3 regions of the Acidovorax sp. 107 genome follow, and region 2 is predicted to be linked to each of the others. Evidence: predicted binding sites of a transcription regulator. Region 2 holds the regulator's gene; each other region holds the start of a gene.
The links. Region 2 encodes NrdR, which represses ribonucleotide reductase genes. Its sites were predicted from a motif close to CACNANATNTNGTG; they were not measured.
Positions count from the first base shown of each region.

Region 1 (5,985 bases), 870 kb from region 2:
ATCGGTGTCGCCGGCTCCCGCCAAACGCAGCCGTAAAAGCAGCGCGCCACCAGCCGCGCCGCCAACCTGGGGCCCAACGCGCAGATGAGTTTCATCAACCTGAAGGCCTGGCGCGCCGAAGGGGCGCGCGAGCACAACCTGCCAGCGTATGTGATCTTCCACGACGCCACCCTAGCAGCCATTGCCGGGCGCAACCCAGCATCGCTGGACGAGCTGCCGGGCATCAGCGGCATGGCGGCGAAGAAGCTGGAAGCGTATGGGACGGAGGTGCTGGGGGTTGTGGAGAAGAGCTAGACCCACGCGAATATGACCGGGGGCAAAAGTTATCTTGTTACATACCCCGCATTTCCGATACATTCGCCTCGCTACTTCAGCAATTACTTCACGCTTCAAGACAAGAGAGAGGGACCTCCATGTTTTTCAAGAAATTGGCCGCGACAGCGTTGTTCATGGGCGCTGGCTTAGTGCATGCCTTCTCACCCCAGGCTGGCACGTGGGTTGTCACTTCCGAATTGGACGGCAAACCCGGGCGCGGCTTTGGTATCGATGTGCAAAACACCACCTTGGTGATGCAGATGTATGCGTACGAAAACAGTGGCCAATCGACGTTCTATCTGGTTGTCGGGGATGTCGTTGACAACAAGGTGACCGCACCTTTGACCAAATACACCGGTGGTCGCTATTTTGGTAGCGGTGCACGGTCAGGCGCGGCGGCAGGAAGCCCTGGCAACGTGAGCATCCGTTTTACGTCTGGGACTACCGGGTTCATCACTTTCCCCAATGAGGGAGAGGTTGCCATTTCACGCTTCAATTTCGGTTACCCATTCGCGCCCTCCAGCCTCAAAGGCATCTGGAACTTCACTTCCATGGGGTCATTGGGTCTGACGACCGAGGCCGTCAATTTGACTGTGAGTGGCTCATCGACCAGCACGGGCAATGGTGTCGTGGCGTCCTCTGATGGCCTGTTCGGTTGCGAGCACCAAGTGAGCGGCAGCATGGCCGGCACCGTGCTATGCGCGAAGATAAACGCACAGGGCCAACTGCAACGTGGATACTGGTTCGCTTACAGCGTCAATGAGGGCGAGGGTCGAATGTTGAACTCGAGCGCCGCTCTGACCGATCAGTTGGTTTCAATCCGACGTTTGACGACACCTTCGGGTATCGGCACGGGCATAGTGTTCAAGGACTCAGAGCAAACCGCTCCCACCTTGACGGAGCTGGAGCGCCAGCTGAGCCAATTGGCAGCGCAGGGCGCATCGGACTAAGTCCATCATCCATTGCGCCTGTACAGGTGTCTCGCTCGGAGGCACCTGCACAGGCCAAGGTAAGTGCAATATCGGTATCGCGCCAGCGTCAGGTCTTGCGAGTTCGTAACGTCACCGGGTAAAAAGCTGCGCCGTCCACTGTACGAGCTGACGCTCAAAAAGAGCGAACTGTCAGGGAGACAAAGTCCCGGTTGATCCGGGTGCTTCGCAAAAACGCTAAATCGGCCGATCCCGCCTCCGGGGTACGACATTCCTGCACGGCCCAATGTTTCACACCTTGGCCAGCCAGAAATGCGGCCAATTCCAGCAGTTCATCCTGGCTAAAAAGACCTGCGTGCCAAGTCGTACGGCATTCGTGGGCCACGCCGCTGGCGAGGAGGCGACGCAACGACTCATAGGCCTTCACACCGCTACCCGTTGCGCGTGTGATGGCGTCATAACAATGCAGGGGCCCCTTGATATCCAGCCCCACCCAGTCCAGCAACGGCAGCAAACCGGCCAGTCGCTCGGGGTACATGCCCCCGGTGTGCAGGCCGGTGGCAAAGCCCATGGCGCGCACCTCGGCCAGCGCGGCGGGCAACGCAGCCTGCAAACTGGGCTCGCCGCCTGAGAACACCACGCCGTCGAGCAGGCCCCGGCGGCTTTCCAGAAAGGCCAGCGCGCGCTCCCACGGCAGCGCGGGCGGCGCGGTGGCGTCCAGCAGCTCGGGGTTGTGGCAATAGCCGCAGCGCCAGGGGCAACCCTGGCAATAGAAAACGGCCGCGAGGCGGCCAGGGAAGTCGATGGTGGTCAGCGGCGTGAAGCCGCCCAGGCGCAGCGCTGGCCCAGGCGCTGCGTCAGCAGGCGCTGATGCTGCAACCACGCGTGTGCTCGGAGAAGAAGCGGCGCTCGGCGTGCTCACCGCGTTTGCCGGTATTGAAGCTGGCCACCGGGCGGTGGTAGCCCATCACGCGGGTCCAGACTTCGCAGGGCTGGCGTTCGTCGTCGGTGAGCTGCACGGCGGACAGGGCGGTGTGTTCTGCGGACGAAAAATGACTCATGAAATGCTCCTTGGTTGAAAGACTATGGTTTTGATAGCAATAGAGACCTGATCAAAAGGCGCCAGGGTCTCTGCCGCCCTGCTCTACTCCACTCATGCAGCCAGGCGCGCACACTTGGCCGCCAGGCGCTCTTCGTCGCAGCGGGGGCAGAACGGGTGCTCGCCTGCCAAATAGCCATGCGTGGGACAAATGGAGAACGTCGGCGTGACCGTGATGTACGGCAGGCGAAAGCGGGTGAGCGCACGCTTGACGAGGTCGCGGCAGGCTGTGCCGCTGGACAATCGCTCGCCCATGTACAGGTGCAGCACGGTGCCGCCGGTGTACTTGGGCTGCAGCGCCTCCTGGCGCATCAGCGCCTCGAACGGGTCGTCGGTAAAGCCCACGGGCAGCTGCGACGAGTTGGTGTAGTACGGCTGCTCCGCCATGCCGGCCTGCAGGATGGCGGGCCAGCGCTTTTTGTCTTCCTTGGCGAAGCGGTAGGTGGTGCCCTCGGCGGGCGTGGCCTCCAGGTTGTAGAGGTGGCCGGTTTCTTCCTGGAACTGCGTCATGCGCTCGCGCACATGGTCGAGCAGGCGCACCGCAAACTGGTGGCCCCAGTCGCTGGTGATGTCGTGCTGGTCGTGCGTGAAGTTGCGCACCATCTCGTTGATGCCGTTCACGCCCAGTGTGCTGAAGTGGTTGCGCAGCGTGCCCAGGTAGCGCTTGGTGTAGGGGAACAGGCCCTGGTCCATGAGCCGCTGGATGAGCTTGCGCTTGGTTTCCAGGCTTTGCTTGCCCAGCTCCATCAGGCGGTCGAGCGCGGCGAACAGACCCGCTTCGTCGCCCGCATGCAGGTAGCCCAGGCGAGCGCAGTTGATCGTCACCACGCCCAGGCTGCCCGTCTGCTCCGCACTGCCGAACAGGCCGTTGCCGCGCTTGAGCAATTCGCGCAAGTCGAGCTGCAAACGGCAGCACATGGACCGCACCATGTTCGGCTCCAGCTCCGAGTTGATGAAGTTCTGGAAGTACGGCAGGCCGTACTTGGCCGTCATGTCAAACAGCAGCTGTGCGTTCTCGCTCTCCCACGGGAAGTCTTTGGTGATGTTGTACGTTGGGATGGGGAAGGTGAACACGCGGCCCTTGGCGTCGCCTGTGGTCATGACGTCGATGTAGGCGCGGTTGATGAGGTCCATCTCCTCTTGTAGGTCGCCATACGCGAACGGCATCTCTTGGCCTGCGATCACGGGCACCTGCTCGCGCAGATCCTCGGGGCAGGTCCAGTCGAAGGTGAGGTTGGTGAACGGTGTCTGCGTGCCCCAGCGCGAGGGCACGTTGAGGTTGTAGACAAGCTCCTGGATGCATTGGCGCACGGCGGCGTAGTCCATCGCATCCACGCGCACGAACGGCGCCATGTAGGTGTCGAACGACGAGAACGCCTGCGCACCCGCCCACTCGTTTTGCAGCGTGCCCAGAAAGTTCACGATCTGTCCCACAGCCGAGCTCATGTGCTTGGGCGGCCCGGCTTCGACCTTGCCGGGCACGCCATTGAGCCCTTCATTGAGCAAGGTGCGCAGCGACCAGCCTGCGCAGTAGCCGCTGAGCATGTCGAGGTCATGGATGTGCATATCGCCGCTGCGGTGCGCCTTGCCGATCTCGGGCGTGTACACGTGCGAGAGCCAATAGTTGGCCGTGACCTTGCCCGCCACATTGAGGATGAGGCCGCCCAGGGAGTAGCCCTGGTTGGCGTTGGCGTTCACACGCCAGTCAGCACGCGTGAGGTATTCGTTGATGGAGCTTTCCACATCCACCAAGGTCTGCTTGTCGGCACGCAGCGTGGCGTGCTGCTCGCGGTAGACGATGTAGGCGCGGGCCGTAGCCAGGTGGTTGGCGGCGATCAATGTCTGCTCGGCCACGTCCTGGATCTGCTCGACCGTAGGCGCCTCGCCATGAAAGCGGTGGATCAGCACCTTGGTGACCTGGGCGGTGAGCAGCGCGGCTTCCTCATCGCCGTATTCCCCCGAGGCCTGCCCGGCGCTGACCAGTGCAGCGCGGATGCGTTCGGCGTCAAAAGGAACGCGCTGACCGCTGCGCTGCACAACATCGCGGAGCAGGGTGACAAGGGTGGGCACCATGGGTTCGACCAATCAGTGGAATGGATTAAAAACACTACCTATGGTGTCTACGATACCCACCAGACACTATAGGTAGTTTGACCCAGCACAAACGCAGCGGTAAGCAGGGGTAAAAAAAAGCCGGCACAAAGGCCGGCAAAAGGGAGGTGCCGTCAGGCCCTACCGATGGATGGGGGAGCGTGCGGTGACACGCTGGCGCACGAGGAGTGGGTGGTCGCAGCGCGCGGTGAAAAGGCGGGTTGCTGTGATGGGGCTGCGGGGCTGCTGCGCTGCGGACGGGCTGCGCTCTCGCTCAATGGCAGCCGGCGGTTTCTTCCTCTTCGATGCGGGGATAGAAGTCATGGTCCTCGCGCTGCATGCGCTCGAACACGCGGCGCAACACCACGTTGGCCTCGTTGCGAAAGCCCTGGGCATCGCGCCGCACGTTCTCGGCCGTATTCCAGCGCCGCGCAAAGGCGTCGTAGGCGCTGGCAATCGAGGCCATTTCGCTCTGGTACTGGCGGCCCAGACGGGCCAGTTCGGGGTTGCCACCGCGCTGCAGCGCGGGGTACAGCACCTGGTCTTCCACCGCCAGGTGCAGCTTGATGGTGCCGCTCATCGCCACGATGCCCTGCGCAATGGCGCTGGCATTGGCTTCCACGCCCGCCTGTGCCAGGGCACGCAGCGTCGCGATGCTGCGCAGGATGTCGGTGTGCTGGTGCTTGAATTTGTCGAGGTTCATGTTCACTCCTTGTGGGATCGATGGATAGCCAGCGCTGCCGCGGGGGGGTGGTGGCGGCAGTGCGGCGCGGATCAGCGGCGGGACTCCGCCAGATAAACCCCTGCCGATGCAGCCGGGGCACGCGAACCAAACACGCCGCTGACCACCTGCCAGGCCATGGCCAGCGCGCCAACGATAAAGACCACGTCGCCGAAGGTGCGCACCCAGCGCAATGTCTGGATGAAAGGCTGCTGCATGAATTCCTCGCCCCGGGCGTACCACAGGCCTTCGCTCACGCTGGCGTGGAACTGGAACAGCGCGATGGGCAGCAGGCTGGTGGCAATCATCAGCACCAGGCCGGCGTTGAGCCACCAGAAGCCCGTCTTCATGAGCCGCTCGCTGAACACCAGCTGCGGCCGGATGTAGCGCAGCACCAGCAGCGTGAAGCCAAGCGCCAGGAAGCCGTACACCCCGAACAGCGCGGCATGGGCGTGCACCGGCGTGGTGTTCAGGCCCTGCACGTAGTACAGCGAGATGGGCGGGTTGATCATGAAGCCGAAGACGCCCGCGCCCAGCATGTTCCAGAAGGCCACGGCCACGAAGCACATCAGCGGCCAGCGCAAGCGGGCCATCCAGGGCGCGCGGTGCTGCAGACGCCAGTGTTCCCAGGCCTCGTGGCCCAGCACCACCAAGGGCACGACTTCGAGTGCGCTGAAGGCCGCGCCCACCGCCATCACGGGCGTGGTGGTGCCTGCAAAGTACAGGTGGTGGAAGGTGCCGGGCACGCCGCCCAGCATGAACAGCGAGGCCGATGCCAGGCTGGCCGTGGTGGCCATGCGCACCGACACCAGACCCAGGGTCGAGAAGAT
Region 1 covers NZ_QBTZ01000001.1:3,376,564-3,382,548, reverse strand. The annotation lists partial or broken gene C8C99_RS15755 (HRDC domain-containing protein) at 1-294, shown strand, start outside; gene C8C99_RS15750 (hypothetical protein) at 414-1,265, shown strand; gene C8C99_RS15745 (anaerobic ribonucleoside-triphosphate reductase activating protein) at 1,420-2,127, opposite strand; gene nrdD (anaerobic ribonucleoside-triphosphate reductase) at 2,102-2,305, opposite strand; gene C8C99_RS15735 (ribonucleoside triphosphate reductase) at 2,398-4,416, opposite strand; gene C8C99_RS15730 (hemerythrin domain-containing protein) at 4,709-5,137, opposite strand; gene C8C99_RS15725 (nitric-oxide reductase large subunit) at 5,209-5,985, opposite strand, start outside.
Region 1: a site for NrdR is predicted at 4,449-4,462, ahead of C8C99_RS15735 (ribonucleoside triphosphate reductase). Genes of this name have one in related genera too.

Region 2 (5,985 bases):
GCCAGCGCACCCAAGGCCACCAGCGCGCGGGCCAGAAGCCGTTTTGCGTGCAGCGATGCTGCGAAAGCTTGGATCAAGGGTGGCCTCCCATCTTGCTATCGGATTCACTATATCGTTCGTGCGGGCGTTCGCCAATTGGAGAAAGGCGCGGCCGATGCATCCTGGATGCTGCGCGTCTGGAATAATCCCGCCCCATGAGCGGCAACACCATCGGTACCCTATTCGCTGTCACCAACTTCGGTGAATCCCACGGCCCGGCCATTGGCTGCGTGATCGACGGCTGCCCGCCCGGCATGCCTCTCGCTGAAGCCGACATCCAGGCCGACCTGGACCGGCGCCGCCCTGGCACCAGCCGCCACGTCACGCAGCGCAACGAGCCCGATGCGGTGGAGATCCTCTCCGGGGTGTACGAGGGCAAGACCACTGGCACCCCCATTGCCCTGCTGATCCGCAACACCGACCAGCGCAGCAAGGACTACAGCAACATCGCCGAGAGCTTCCGCCCCGGCCATGCCGACTACACCTACTGGCACAAATACGGCATCCGCGACCCGCGCGGCGGCGGCCGGTCTTCCGCGCGCCTGACGGCGCCCACGGTGGCCGCAGGCGCCGTGGCCAAGAAGTGGCTGGCGCAGCAGTATGGCGTGCAGTTCCGCGCCTGCATGACCCAGCTGGGCGAACTGCCCATCCCGTTCGAGAGCTGGGACCATGTACAGAGCAACCCCTTCTTCGCCCCCGTGGCCGAAGTGCAGCAGTACGAGGACTACATGGACGCCCTGCGCAAGGCCGGTGACTCCTGCGGCGCCCGAATCCGGGTGCAGGCCACGGGCGTGCCGGTGGGCCTGGGCGAGCCGCTGTATGACAAGCTCGACGCCGACATTGCCCACGCCATGATGGGTTTGAATGCCGTGAAGGGCGTGGAGATTGGCGCGGGCTTTGCCAGCGTGGCCCACCGGGGCACCATGCACGGTGACTCGATGACGCCCCAGGGCTTCCGCACCAACAACGCCGGCGGCGTGCTGGGCGGCATCAGCACCGGGCAGGATCTGGAGGTGAGCATCGCCATCAAGCCCACCAGTTCCATTATCAGCCCGCGCGAGTCCATCGACATCCACGGCAAGAACACCGAGGTGATCACCAAGGGCCGCCACGACCCTTGCGTGGGCATCCGCGCCGCGCCGATTGCCGAAGCGCTGCTGGCGCTGGTGGTGATGGAGCACGCGCTGCGCCACCGTGCCCAGTGCGGCGATGTGGTGCCGCCCGTGCCGCCGATCCAGGCCTCGTTTCTGTAACACCAACTCCCACCGTCCCAGGGGCGGTCCCTCTGTATGAGCAACCGCTTGTTCCGGGCCTTCCGTCGCCGGGCGTTGGCCGCCTTGGCGGTGCCGCTGTGGCTGGCTGGCTGCAGCAGCATGGCGCCCACCGCCCCTGCAGCGGGCAGCGCGCCGGCCCACATCGACATCACCCTCATCGGCTTCAACGACCTGCATGGCAACCTGGAGCCACCCCACATGGCGCACCGGGTGCAAGGGCCCACAGGCCCCGTGCTGGCACCTGCCGGGGGCATGGCTTACTTCGCCAGCGCCATGGCAGCCCTCAAGGCCCAGTCGCCGCACCATGCGGTGGTGTCAGCGGGCGATATGGTGGGTGCCTCGCCGCTGGTGTCGTCGCTGTTCCTAGACGAGCCCACGATCGAAGCGGTCAATCGCATGCAGATCGACTTCAATGCGGTCGGCAACCACGAGTTCGACCGGGGCTGGCGCGAACTGTTGCGGCTGCAGAACGGCGGCTGCGAGAAATTCACCTCGCGCGAGCCCTGCCGCATCAGCAAGCCTTTTGAGGGCGCCCGATTTGGCCTGCTGGCCGCCAACACGGTGCGCAAGGACGGCCGCACCCTGCTGCCCGCCACGGGGCTCAAGCGGTTCACCGAAGACGGTGTCACCATCACCATGGGGTTCATCGGCCTCACGCTGCAGGCCACACCCACCATGGTCAGCCCGTCGGGCGTGGCCGGGCTGCGGTTTGAGGACGAAGCGGCCACGGCCAATGCGCTGATTCCGCAGCTCAAGGCCCACGGCGCCGATGTGATCGTGGTGGCCATCCATGAAGGTGGTGGCACCACAGCGGGCGTGCAGGAGACCAGCTGCGCGGGCCTGTCGGGCGATATCGTGCCCATCCTGGAGCGGCTGGACCCGGCCGTCGATGTGGTGGTCTCGGGCCACACGCACCAGGCCTATGTGTGCGACTACAGCCGTGTGAACCCGGCCAAGCCCTTTCTGCTGACCAGCGCGGGCCAGTACGGCACGCTGCTCACCGACATCCAGCTGCGCGTAGACACCCAGACCCGCCGCGTGGTGAGTAAGACGGCGCGCAATGTAGTGGTGCAGGGCGAGGCCTTCACGGGCGCCCAGGGACTGGTGCAGCTGACCACTGCCGTGCCGACGTTCCCTGCGGACCCTGGCGTGCAGAAGATCATCGACACCTACCGCGCCGCCGCCATTCCGCTGGCCCAGCGCCCGGTTGGCCAAGCCCAGGGGGCTATGCGCCGTCACCCCAACACGGCGCTGGAGAGCGTGTTGGGCAATTTGGTGGCAGACGCCCAACTGTTGGCCACGCGGGCGCCCGAAGACGGTGGCGCGCAGTTGTCGTTCATGAACCCTGGCGGCCTGCGTGCGGACCTGGTGCCGGATGAACAAGGGCTGGTGCGTTACGGCCAGCTGTATGCGGTGCAGCCCTTCGGCAACCAGCTGGTGATCAAGACCTTCACGGGCGCGCAGATCCGCGCCGTGCTGGAGCAGCAGTTCGCCAGCGGCGGCAACACGGTGCAGCGGCCCCGGGTGCTGTCGGTGTCTAGCGGCTTCAGCTACCGGTACGACCTGAGCCAGCCCGCCGGGGCGCGCATCAGCCACATGGTGCTGAACGGTGCGCCATTGCCCGACGCGCAACCAGTGCGCGTGGTGATGAGCAGCTTTCTGGACAGCGGTGGTGACAACTTCACGGTGCTGACGCAAGGCCAGGACCGGCGCGTGGGCGAGCTGGACCTGGATGCGCTGGAGGCGTACTTCCGGCTGCAGAGCCCAGTGGCACCGCCCGCTACCAACCGCATTACCCGCGTTGCGCCTGCCTCGCGCTGAGGCGCGCCAACCGGGCGCCCTCGCTCGGAGAGGCTAGTCGGCTGTGCGGCGCAACGCACCCAGCCATTGCAGCGGGTTGAAGCCGGTGACCAGCCCGGTTGCCATCAGCACCAGCGCGCCGCCCCAGAGCATGCCCGGCCCCAGGGCCTCACCCAGAAAGACATGGCCCCAGGCCACACCAAACAGCGGGATCATGAAAGCGGAGCTCATGGCGGCTACGGGTGAGACATGCTTGAGAACCCGCAGGTTGAGCCAATACGCCAGCCCCGAGGTCACGACGCCCATCACGGCCACGGCGGTCAGCGCTTCTGGAGTGAAGCGCGCGGTGGGCAAGGTCCACGCCGCCCCAGGTAGCAGCAGCACCAGGGCCGCAGCGTGGATGCCTGCTGCGATGGACAACGGCGACATGCGTTTCGTCGCACGCTTCATCCAGGTAAGAGACAGGCCGTAGCACGCCGCAGCGGTCACGCACGCGCCTGCCGCGAGCAGTACGGCCGAGTTGGGCTCGACGGGACCCAACTGCACGATCAGCGCCACCCCAGCAAAGCCGCAGAGGCAGCCGGCCCATTTGCGTGCGCTCAGCGTGTCCTCCTTCATCCATGCGGCAGCGATCACCCCAAACGGCACGGCCATGGTGTTGAGCAGCGAGCTGTAGCCCGCTGGGAGGTGCAGGGCCGCCCAGGCGTACAGCAGAAAAGGCGCTGCCACCGTCAGCGTGCCCAGCCCCAGCAGCTCTCGCCAGTGGCGCCAGGGCCAGGGCTCACCCGCCCAGCGCATGATGCCCATCAGCGTGAGCGTGGCCAGGCCAATGCGCAGCGCGGCCATCACATTGGGGCCCAGCACCGGACTGGCGACGCGAATGAAAAGAAAGGAAGCGCCCCACAGGGCAGACAGCAGCACCAGCTGCAGGAAATGACGGGTTTTCACCGCGCGCATTGTCAGGCACCTTCGTGGTGCTTGCAGGCGTGTGGTAGAGCCGTTTTGATGCAAAAACTGCCTGAAGCGCTAGTGCATCATATCGTGGTAGCTATGAAATTAATAGCAGCCGCAAAGTAGCTTGTGCGACATGCTCTAGGGCCAAGGCCGAAGCCGGGAATTTGCAAAATTCGCCGGTAGCTACAGGGCTGCATCGAGCAGACCAAGTAGCCGCGTGGGGCTCAGGACAGGAAACGGCAGGCGTTACCGCAAGGGCTGGCCCAGCGTGCGTGCGCTACTTGCGCACTTCATCAACCATGGCACGGAAGTCGTCGATGTCTTCGAAGCTGCGGTACACGCTGGCAAAGCGGATGTAGGCCACCTTGTCGAGCTTCTTGAGCTCGCGCATCACCAGCTCGCCGATGCGGCTGGAGATCACTTCACGCTGCCCCAGGTTGAGCAGTTTCTCTTCGATGCGCTCAATGGCGCTGTCGATCTGGTCGGTGCTCACGGGCCGCTTGCGCAATGCCAGGTTGAACGAGCCCAGCAGCTTGCTGCGGTCGTATTCAATGCGCCGGCCGTCCTTCTTGACGATGGCCGGAAAGTTCACTTCCGGCCGCTCGTAGGTGGTGAAGCGCTTGTCGCACGCGCCGCACTGGCGGCGGCGGCGGATGAAGACCCCATCCTCAGACACCCGCGTTTCAACGACTTGCGTTTCGAGGTGGCTGCAGAAGGGGCACTTCATGGGCGCAGAGAACCGGCTTGCTTAACGGTAGACCGGGAAACGTGCGGTCAGGGCGTTGACCTTGGCACGCACGGCGGCGATGTTGGCCTCGTCGCGGGGGTTGTCCAGCACGTCGGCGATCAGGTTGGCCGTGATGCGGGCTTCTTCTTCCTTGAAGCCACGCGTGGTCATGGCGGGGGTGCCAATGCGCACGCCGCTGGTCACCATCGGCTTTTCAGGGTCGTTGGGGATCGCGTTCTTGTTGATGGTCATGTGGGCGGCGCCCAGCACGGCCTCGGCTTCCTTGCCGGTGATGCCCTTGGCGCGCAGGTCCACCAGCATCACGTGGCTTTGGGTGCCACCGCTCACGATGCGCAGGCCGCGTGCAGTCAGCGTCTCGGCCACCACCTTGGCGTTCTTGGCCACCTGTTCCTGGTAGGTCTTGAACTCGGGCTGCAGTGCTTCCTTGAAGGCCACGGCCTTGGCGGCGATCACGTGCATCAGCGGGCCGCCCTGCAGACCAGGGAAGATGGCACTGTTGATGGCCTTCTCGTGCTGTGCCTTCATCAGGATGATGCCGCCGCGCGGGCCGCGCAGGCTCTTGTGCGTGGTGGAGGTGACCACGTCGGCGTGGGGCACGGGGTTGGGGTACACACCGGCGGCGATCAGGCCGGCGTAGTGGGCCATGTCCACCATGAAGATCGCGCCCACGTCCTTGGCCACCTTGGCAAAGCGTGCGAAGTCGATGTGCAGGCTGTAGGCCGAGGCACCGGCGATGATGAGCTTGGGCTTGGTTTCGTGGGCCTTCTTTTCCATCGCTTCGTAGTCGATGGCTTCGTTGGCATCGAGGCCGTAGGACACCACGTTGAACCACTTGCCCGACATGTTCAGCGGCATGCCGTGCGTCAGGTGGCCACCTTCGGCCAGGCTCATGCCCATGATCGTGTCGCCGGGCTTGAGGAAGGCCAGGAACACGGCTTCGTTGGCGGATGCGCCGCAGTGCGGCTGCACGTTGGCGGCTTCTGCGCCGAAGATCTGCTTGACGCGGTCGATGGCCAGTTGCTCGGCCACGTCCACATGCTCGCAACCACCGTAATAGCGCTTGCCGGGGTAGCCTTCGGCGTACTTGTTGGTCAGCTGGGTGCCTTGCGCCCACATCACGGCGGGAGAGGCGTAGTTTTCGCTGGCGATCAGCTCGATGTGGTGCTCTTG
Region 2 covers NZ_QBTZ01000001.1:2,508,602-2,514,586, reverse strand. The annotation lists gene C8C99_RS11760 (caspase family protein) at 1-77, opposite strand, end outside; gene aroC (chorismate synthase) at 195-1,292, shown strand; gene C8C99_RS11750 (bifunctional UDP-sugar hydrolase/5'-nucleotidase) at 1,329-3,134, shown strand; gene C8C99_RS11745 (DMT family transporter) at 3,168-4,070, opposite strand; gene nrdR (transcriptional regulator NrdR) at 4,345-4,794, opposite strand; gene glyA (serine hydroxymethyltransferase) at 4,816-5,985, opposite strand, start outside.

Region 3 (5,985 bases), 2.3 Mb from region 2:
CGCATTGACGCGGCGATGGGATGCTGCAGCGATCGGTGCAGTGGAGGTGCTCTCTACTGTGGCTGTGGTGGTCACAGGCTGCAGTGCGGGTGTCTGGAAAGACAGAGGCGGTTGCTCCACCTGGCGGTTGTTGGGCAGACCGCCGTCCAGTTGATTTTGCGATGAGGGCTTGACTTCTTCGTCCCAGGTCAACATAGATTTTCCAGTGTTCGGATTATGAAAGCAGTGCTGCGAAAAGAAAAGCACTGAAGCGTTGTGCAGCAAGGTTTTGTTGCTTCACAGCACCGGAGCAACGCCCCGGGCTAGTCCGAAGCGTTGCTGGCAAAGTGCTTACTGGCAGGCCTCGCAGCCAGGATCGTCGATGGCGCAGAACTTCACGTCCGTGGCTGGCACTGCTGCGGCCTGTTGAGAGACCGCAGCGGCAGCGGCTTCCAGCGGGCTTGGCTTGGCTTGCGTGGCGGCCGAAGCGCCGCTGTCGCTGCCTGACGAAACTGCATTGAGCTGGCGCGTGTTCACGGTGCTCATCTCGACGTGCGTGGCGCTTTGCGTGCGGAGGTAGTAAGTGGTCTTGAGACCGCGGATCCATGCGAGCTTGTAGGTGTCGTCGAGCTTCTTGCCCGATGCGCCGGCCATGTAGATGTTCAGGCTCTGCGCCTGATCGATCCACTTTTGGCGGCGCGATGCAGCTTCCACCAGCCATTGGGGTTCGACTTCAAACGCCGTGGAGTACAGCGCCTTGATGTCCTGTGGCACGCGGTCAATAGGATGCAGCGAGCCCTTGAAGTGCTTGAGGTCCATGATCATCACGTCGTCCCACAAGCCCAGGCGCTTCAAGTCGCGCACCAGACCACCGTTGATGACCGTGAACTCGCCCGACAGGTTGGACTTGACCGACAAGTTGCCGAACGAGGGCTCGATCGAGGCATCGACACCGATGATGTTGGAGATGGTGGCCGTGGGGGCGATGGCGACGCAGTTGGAATTGCGCATGCCATCCTGTGCAATCTTCTTGCGCAGGGCATCCCAGTCCAGCGTGGAAGAGCGATCCACTTCCACATAGCCGCCGCGCGCCTGCGAGAGCATGTTCAGCGTGTCGAAAGGCAAGATGCCGCGATCCCACAGCGAACCCTTGTAGCTCGAATATTGGCCGCGTTCGCGTGCCAGTTCGGTCGATGCCCAGTAGGCGTAGTAGCAGATGGCTTCCATCGACTTGTCGGCAAATTCCACCGCCTCTTGCGAAGCGTAGGGGATGCGCAGTTCATACAGGCTGTCCTGGAACGCCATCACGCCCAGGCCGACCGGACGGTGGCGCAGGTTGGAGTCACGTGCCTTCTTGACGGCGTAATAGTTGATGTCGATCACGTTGTCGAGCATGCGCATGGCAACCGTGATGGTCTTCTTGAGCTTGTCGTGGTCGATCTGGCCGTTCTTGATGTGCTGCAGCAGGTTGACGGAGCCCAGGTTGCAAACGGCAGTTTCGGTGTCGCTGGTGTTGAGAGTGATCTCGGTGCACAGGTTGGACGAGTGCACCACGCCAGCATGCTGCTGGGGCGAGCGCACGTTGCAGGCATCCTTGAAGGTGATCCAGGGATGGCCCGTCTCGAACAGCATGGTCAGCATCTTGCGCCACAGGTCGGTGGCCTGCACGGTCTTGGAGGGCTTGATCTCGCCACGCGCCGCCTTTTCTTCGTAGGCGACGTAGGCCTTTTCGAAGTCGGCGCCGAACAGATCGTGCAGGTCAGGCACGTTGGAAGGCGAGAACAGGGTCCAGGTGCCCTTTTCCATCACGCGGCGCATGAACAGGTCGGGGATCCAGTTGGCCGTGTTCATGTCGTGCGTGCGGCGGCGGTCGTCGCCGGTGTTCTTGCGCAGTTCCAGGAACTCTTCGATGTCCAGGTGCCACGTTTCCAGGTACGTGCAGACAGCGCCCTTGCGCTTGCCGCCCTGGTTCACCGCTACGGCGGTGTCGTTCACCACCTTCAGGAACGGCACCACGCCTTGTGATTCGCCGTTGGTGCCCTTGATGTGGCTGCCTAGTGCACGCACGCGGGTCCAGTCATTGCCCAGGCCACCGGCAAACTTCGACAGCAGGGCGTTTTCCTTGATCGACTCGTAAATGCCGTCCAGATCGTCTGGCACGGTGGTCAGGTAGCATGAGGACAGCTGCGAGCGCAGCGTGCCGCTGTTGAACAGCGTGGGGGTGGACGACATGAAGTCGAACGACGAGAGCACTTCATAGAACTCAATGGCGCGGGCTTCGCGGTCGGTTTCGTTCAGTGCCAGGCCCATGGCCACGCGCATGAAGAAGGCTTGCGGCAGTTCGATGCGGGTCTTCTTGACGTGCAGGAAATAGCGGTCGTATAGCGTCTGCAGGCCGAGGTAGTCGAACTGCAGATCGCGCTCGGCTTTAAGCGCAGCGCCCAGGCGGTTCAGGTCATATTGTTTGAGCAGGCGCTCGTCCAGCAGCTCGTTGTCCACCCCCTTCTGAATGAAGGTAGGGAAATAGTCCTTATAGGCCTGGCCCATGTCGCTTTGCGTCACGTCACGCCCCAGCACCTCGCGCACGATGGTGTGCAGCAGCAGGCGGGCCGTGGCGTAGGTGTAGTCGGGATCTTTTTCGATCAGGGTGCGGGCGGCCAGAATGGACGCCTTGTAGACCTCGTCCATGGGAACGCCGTCATACAGGTTGCGCATGGTCTCAGCGACGATCGGTGCTGCCTGGATGTCGGCGCCCAGGTTGGCGCAGGCCGATTCGATCAACGCGTGCAGCCGCAGGATGTCCAGCTGCACGCGTTGGCCGTTGTCGATCATGTGCATCACCGGGGTGGCGGGCGCGAGCTGTTCCTGGTGGTGGGCGCGCTCTTGCGTGCGGCGCTCGCGGTACAGCACGTAGGCGCGGGCGATTTCGTGGTGGCCGCCACGCATCAGACCCAGTTCGACCTGATCTTGCACGTCTTCAATGTGAAACGTACCACCGCCAGGACGCGAGCGCATCAGGGCGCGCACGACGTTGTGGGTCAGCGTGTCCACTACTTCGCGCACGCTGGCCGATGCCGCGCCTTGCGTGCCATGGACTGCCAAGAAGGCCTTCATCATGGCCACCGCGATCTTTTGCGGTTCGAACGGCACTACGGCGCCGTTGCGGCGGATGATCTGATAGTGCGCAAACGTGTTGGAGGCCGTGGCCGCAGGCGTTGCCTGGGATGCTGTGGCATCGGTGGCAACGGCAGGGGCAGTGGAAGGCGTGTTCAAAGCAGCTTGCATGGGTGTCCTCTTCTGTGGGCTGTCTGGGGTGGGCGTGCGGCGTGGAGTGCCGCCGCAGTGTGTGGGTGCTGCGCCGGACTTCAGTCTGGCGCACACTATATATGGTGTGTCCTGGTGGTTCAAGACACTACCGGTAGTGTACCGCCTGAATAAGCCCCCAAAACCGAAACAGCGTGTTCCCGGTCCCGGTGCTGCGGCCGCTGAGGTCGGCGGCCAGCCCCTGTGGATGCGACGCATGGGGTGAAAACCCGCGCAACGGCGCACGTTGGCGACGGATTTCCTGCGCCAGGCCGCGTGGCGCTTGGATGACAAAAGATGTGCAAACGCACAAAGAAAAATGTGCGTTGATGCGCCCGTGCGACAGTGAAACGCAGCGTCAGCGAGGCAGCTGCGACAGGCTCGTCCGTATGCCTTGCGGGAATCGCTGTACAGGCCAGCTCAATACCCCTTGAAGCCTCGGCCAGTCAAACCCCGGGCCGGGGTCTTGTTTGCGCCCGGGCGCAATGTGCTCATGCCCTGCGATGTGCTCGATGGGGTAGCGCAGCGCAACGTCCTGGCAGACCCTGGCCAGCGTTTCGTACTGCGCGGGCTCGAAGTGCAGACCCTCCAGGCCCTCCAGTTCGATGCCGATGGAGTCGTCGTTGCACTGGCTCCGACCCCGGTAGAACGATTGCCCGGCATGCCAGGCGCGCAGGTCGCAATCCACAAACTGCCACAGCGCTCCGGTGCGCTCGATGAAAAAATGCGTGGACACCTGCAGTCCGCGAATGCCTTGGTAATAAGGGTGGGCGTCCCAGTCCAGGGTGTTGGTGAACAGCTGCTGCACGGCCCCACCTCCATATTCGCCTGGAGGCAGGCTGATGGAATGCACCACGATCAGATCCACCTGCGAGGCGGGTACCGGGCGCGGCCCGTGGTTGGGCGACACCAGCTCTCGGGCTGCCCGGTGCCAACCGCCCTCCCATGGGGGCGAGGCGGCCGAGGATGTAGCCTCATCCCAAGTCGTCATGCGGGTCCTGGTCATTGGGCACGGTGATGTTCAGACGGGCGATGCGGTAGCGAATCTGGCGCAGGCTGATGCCCAGGCGTGCGGCCGTGGCGGTGCGGTTGAAGCCTGCTTCCTTCAGTGCGCGGATCAGGATCTCGCGCTCCTGCTGGTCCAGCCAGGCCTGCAAGTCGCTGGGCAGCGGCACCGTGCATCCGCTGGCCAGAAGCTGTGGGCCCTGGCCCGTGTCAGCAGAAGTCGATGCATAGATCCCCGATGAGGTGGGGGCGGTGCTGACCGATCCTTCGTGCGCAGGTGCTGGCGGGGCAGGGCGTGTCGTGAGTGTCTCTGCCGCGCCGTTTGTGGGCTCGTCCACATGCAGCTCGTCGCCGTCGCTCAGCGCCACTGCGCGGTGCAAGAGGTTTTCCAGCTCGCGAACATTGCCGGTCAGGGGGTGGGCGGCGATGGCGTTCAGTGCCCGGTCGGTGAGCTGAGGTACCGGCATGCCCGACTCGCCCGCAATGCGGGTGAGCAGCGCGGCACACAGGGCGGGCAGGTCCTCGCGGCGCTCGCGCAGCGGGGGGATCACGATCTCGATCACATTGAGCCGGTAATACAAGTCCTGGCGGAACCGGCCCGCCTGCACATCGGCCGCCAGGTCGCGGTGGGTGGCGCTCACGATGCGCACGTCCACGGTCTCTTCCTGGGTGGAGCCCAGCGGCCGCACGCTGCGCTCCTGGATGGCGCGCAGCAACTTGGATTGCATGGCCAGCGGCAGGTCGCCGATTTCGTCGAGGAACAGCGTGCCCCCCCGCGCGGCCTGAAAATAGCCGTCGCGGTCTTGCGACGCACCGGTGTAGGAGCCCTTGCGGGCGCCAAAGAATTCGGCTTCCAGCAGGTTCTCGGGGATGGCCCCGCAGTTCACGGCGACCAGGGGGCCGTCGGCGCGTTGGCTGCTTGCATGCAGGGCTTGGGCCACCAGCTCCTTGCCGGTGCCCGACTCGCCATGGATGAGCACGGGCGCCATGCCGCGGGACACCTTGGCCACGCGCTGCTTGACGTTGCGGATGGCTTCGGACTCGCCCACCAGGCGGTCCAGGGCGGTACTTGCGCTGCTGGACTCGGCGCCCAGCGCCGGGTTGGCCGAGCGGCTTGACCCGTTGCTGCGTGCGGCGCGGGGCGCAGGAACGCCGCCCGTGCCCTGGATGGCCGAGGCCACGACCGAGCGGAACTGCTTGAGGTCCACAGGTTTGGTGAGGTAGTCGAACGCCCCCGCACGCAGGGCCTCGACCGCGTTTTCTGCCGAGCCGTAGGCGGTCATGACCACGCAGCGTTCGCGGCGCTGCTGGTCGCGCAGGTCCTGCAGCAGCTCCATGCCAAACCCATCCGGCAGCCGCATGTCGGTGATCACAGCGTCAAAACGGTGGGCCTTGAGATGCTCGCGGGCCTCCTGCACGCTGGATGCGGTCTCCACGCGGTATCCCTCGCGCAGCAGGGTGAGCTCGTACAGGGTGCGCAGATCGGGTTCGTCGTCTACGACAAGGATGGAGGCGGCAGGGGCGTTCATGGAAGTGGCAGTCAGACCACAATGGTGTCGAACAAGGTGGCAGTGTCGGCGGGGCGGGTCGTGCGGCGGAAGCCCACAGTGAAGGCATTGCCGCCGACATCGCCGCGTGCAGTGGGGCGGCTCAGGCGCTGGTAGCTGATGGAGGCGCCATGTCGCTGGCACAGCTCCC
Region 3 covers NZ_QBTZ01000001.1:197,629-203,613, forward strand. The annotation lists gene C8C99_RS00895 (ribonucleotide-diphosphate reductase subunit beta) at 1-195, opposite strand, end outside; gene C8C99_RS00900 (ribonucleoside-diphosphate reductase subunit alpha) at 331-3,264, opposite strand; gene ampD (1,6-anhydro-N-acetylmuramyl-L-alanine amidase AmpD) at 3,641-4,273, opposite strand; gene C8C99_RS00910 (sigma-54 dependent transcriptional regulator) at 4,257-5,816, opposite strand; gene C8C99_RS00915 (nitrogen regulation protein NR(II)) at 5,828-5,985, opposite strand, start outside.
Region 3: a site for NrdR is predicted at 3,358-3,371, ahead of C8C99_RS00900 (ribonucleoside-diphosphate reductase subunit alpha). Genes of this name have one in related genera too.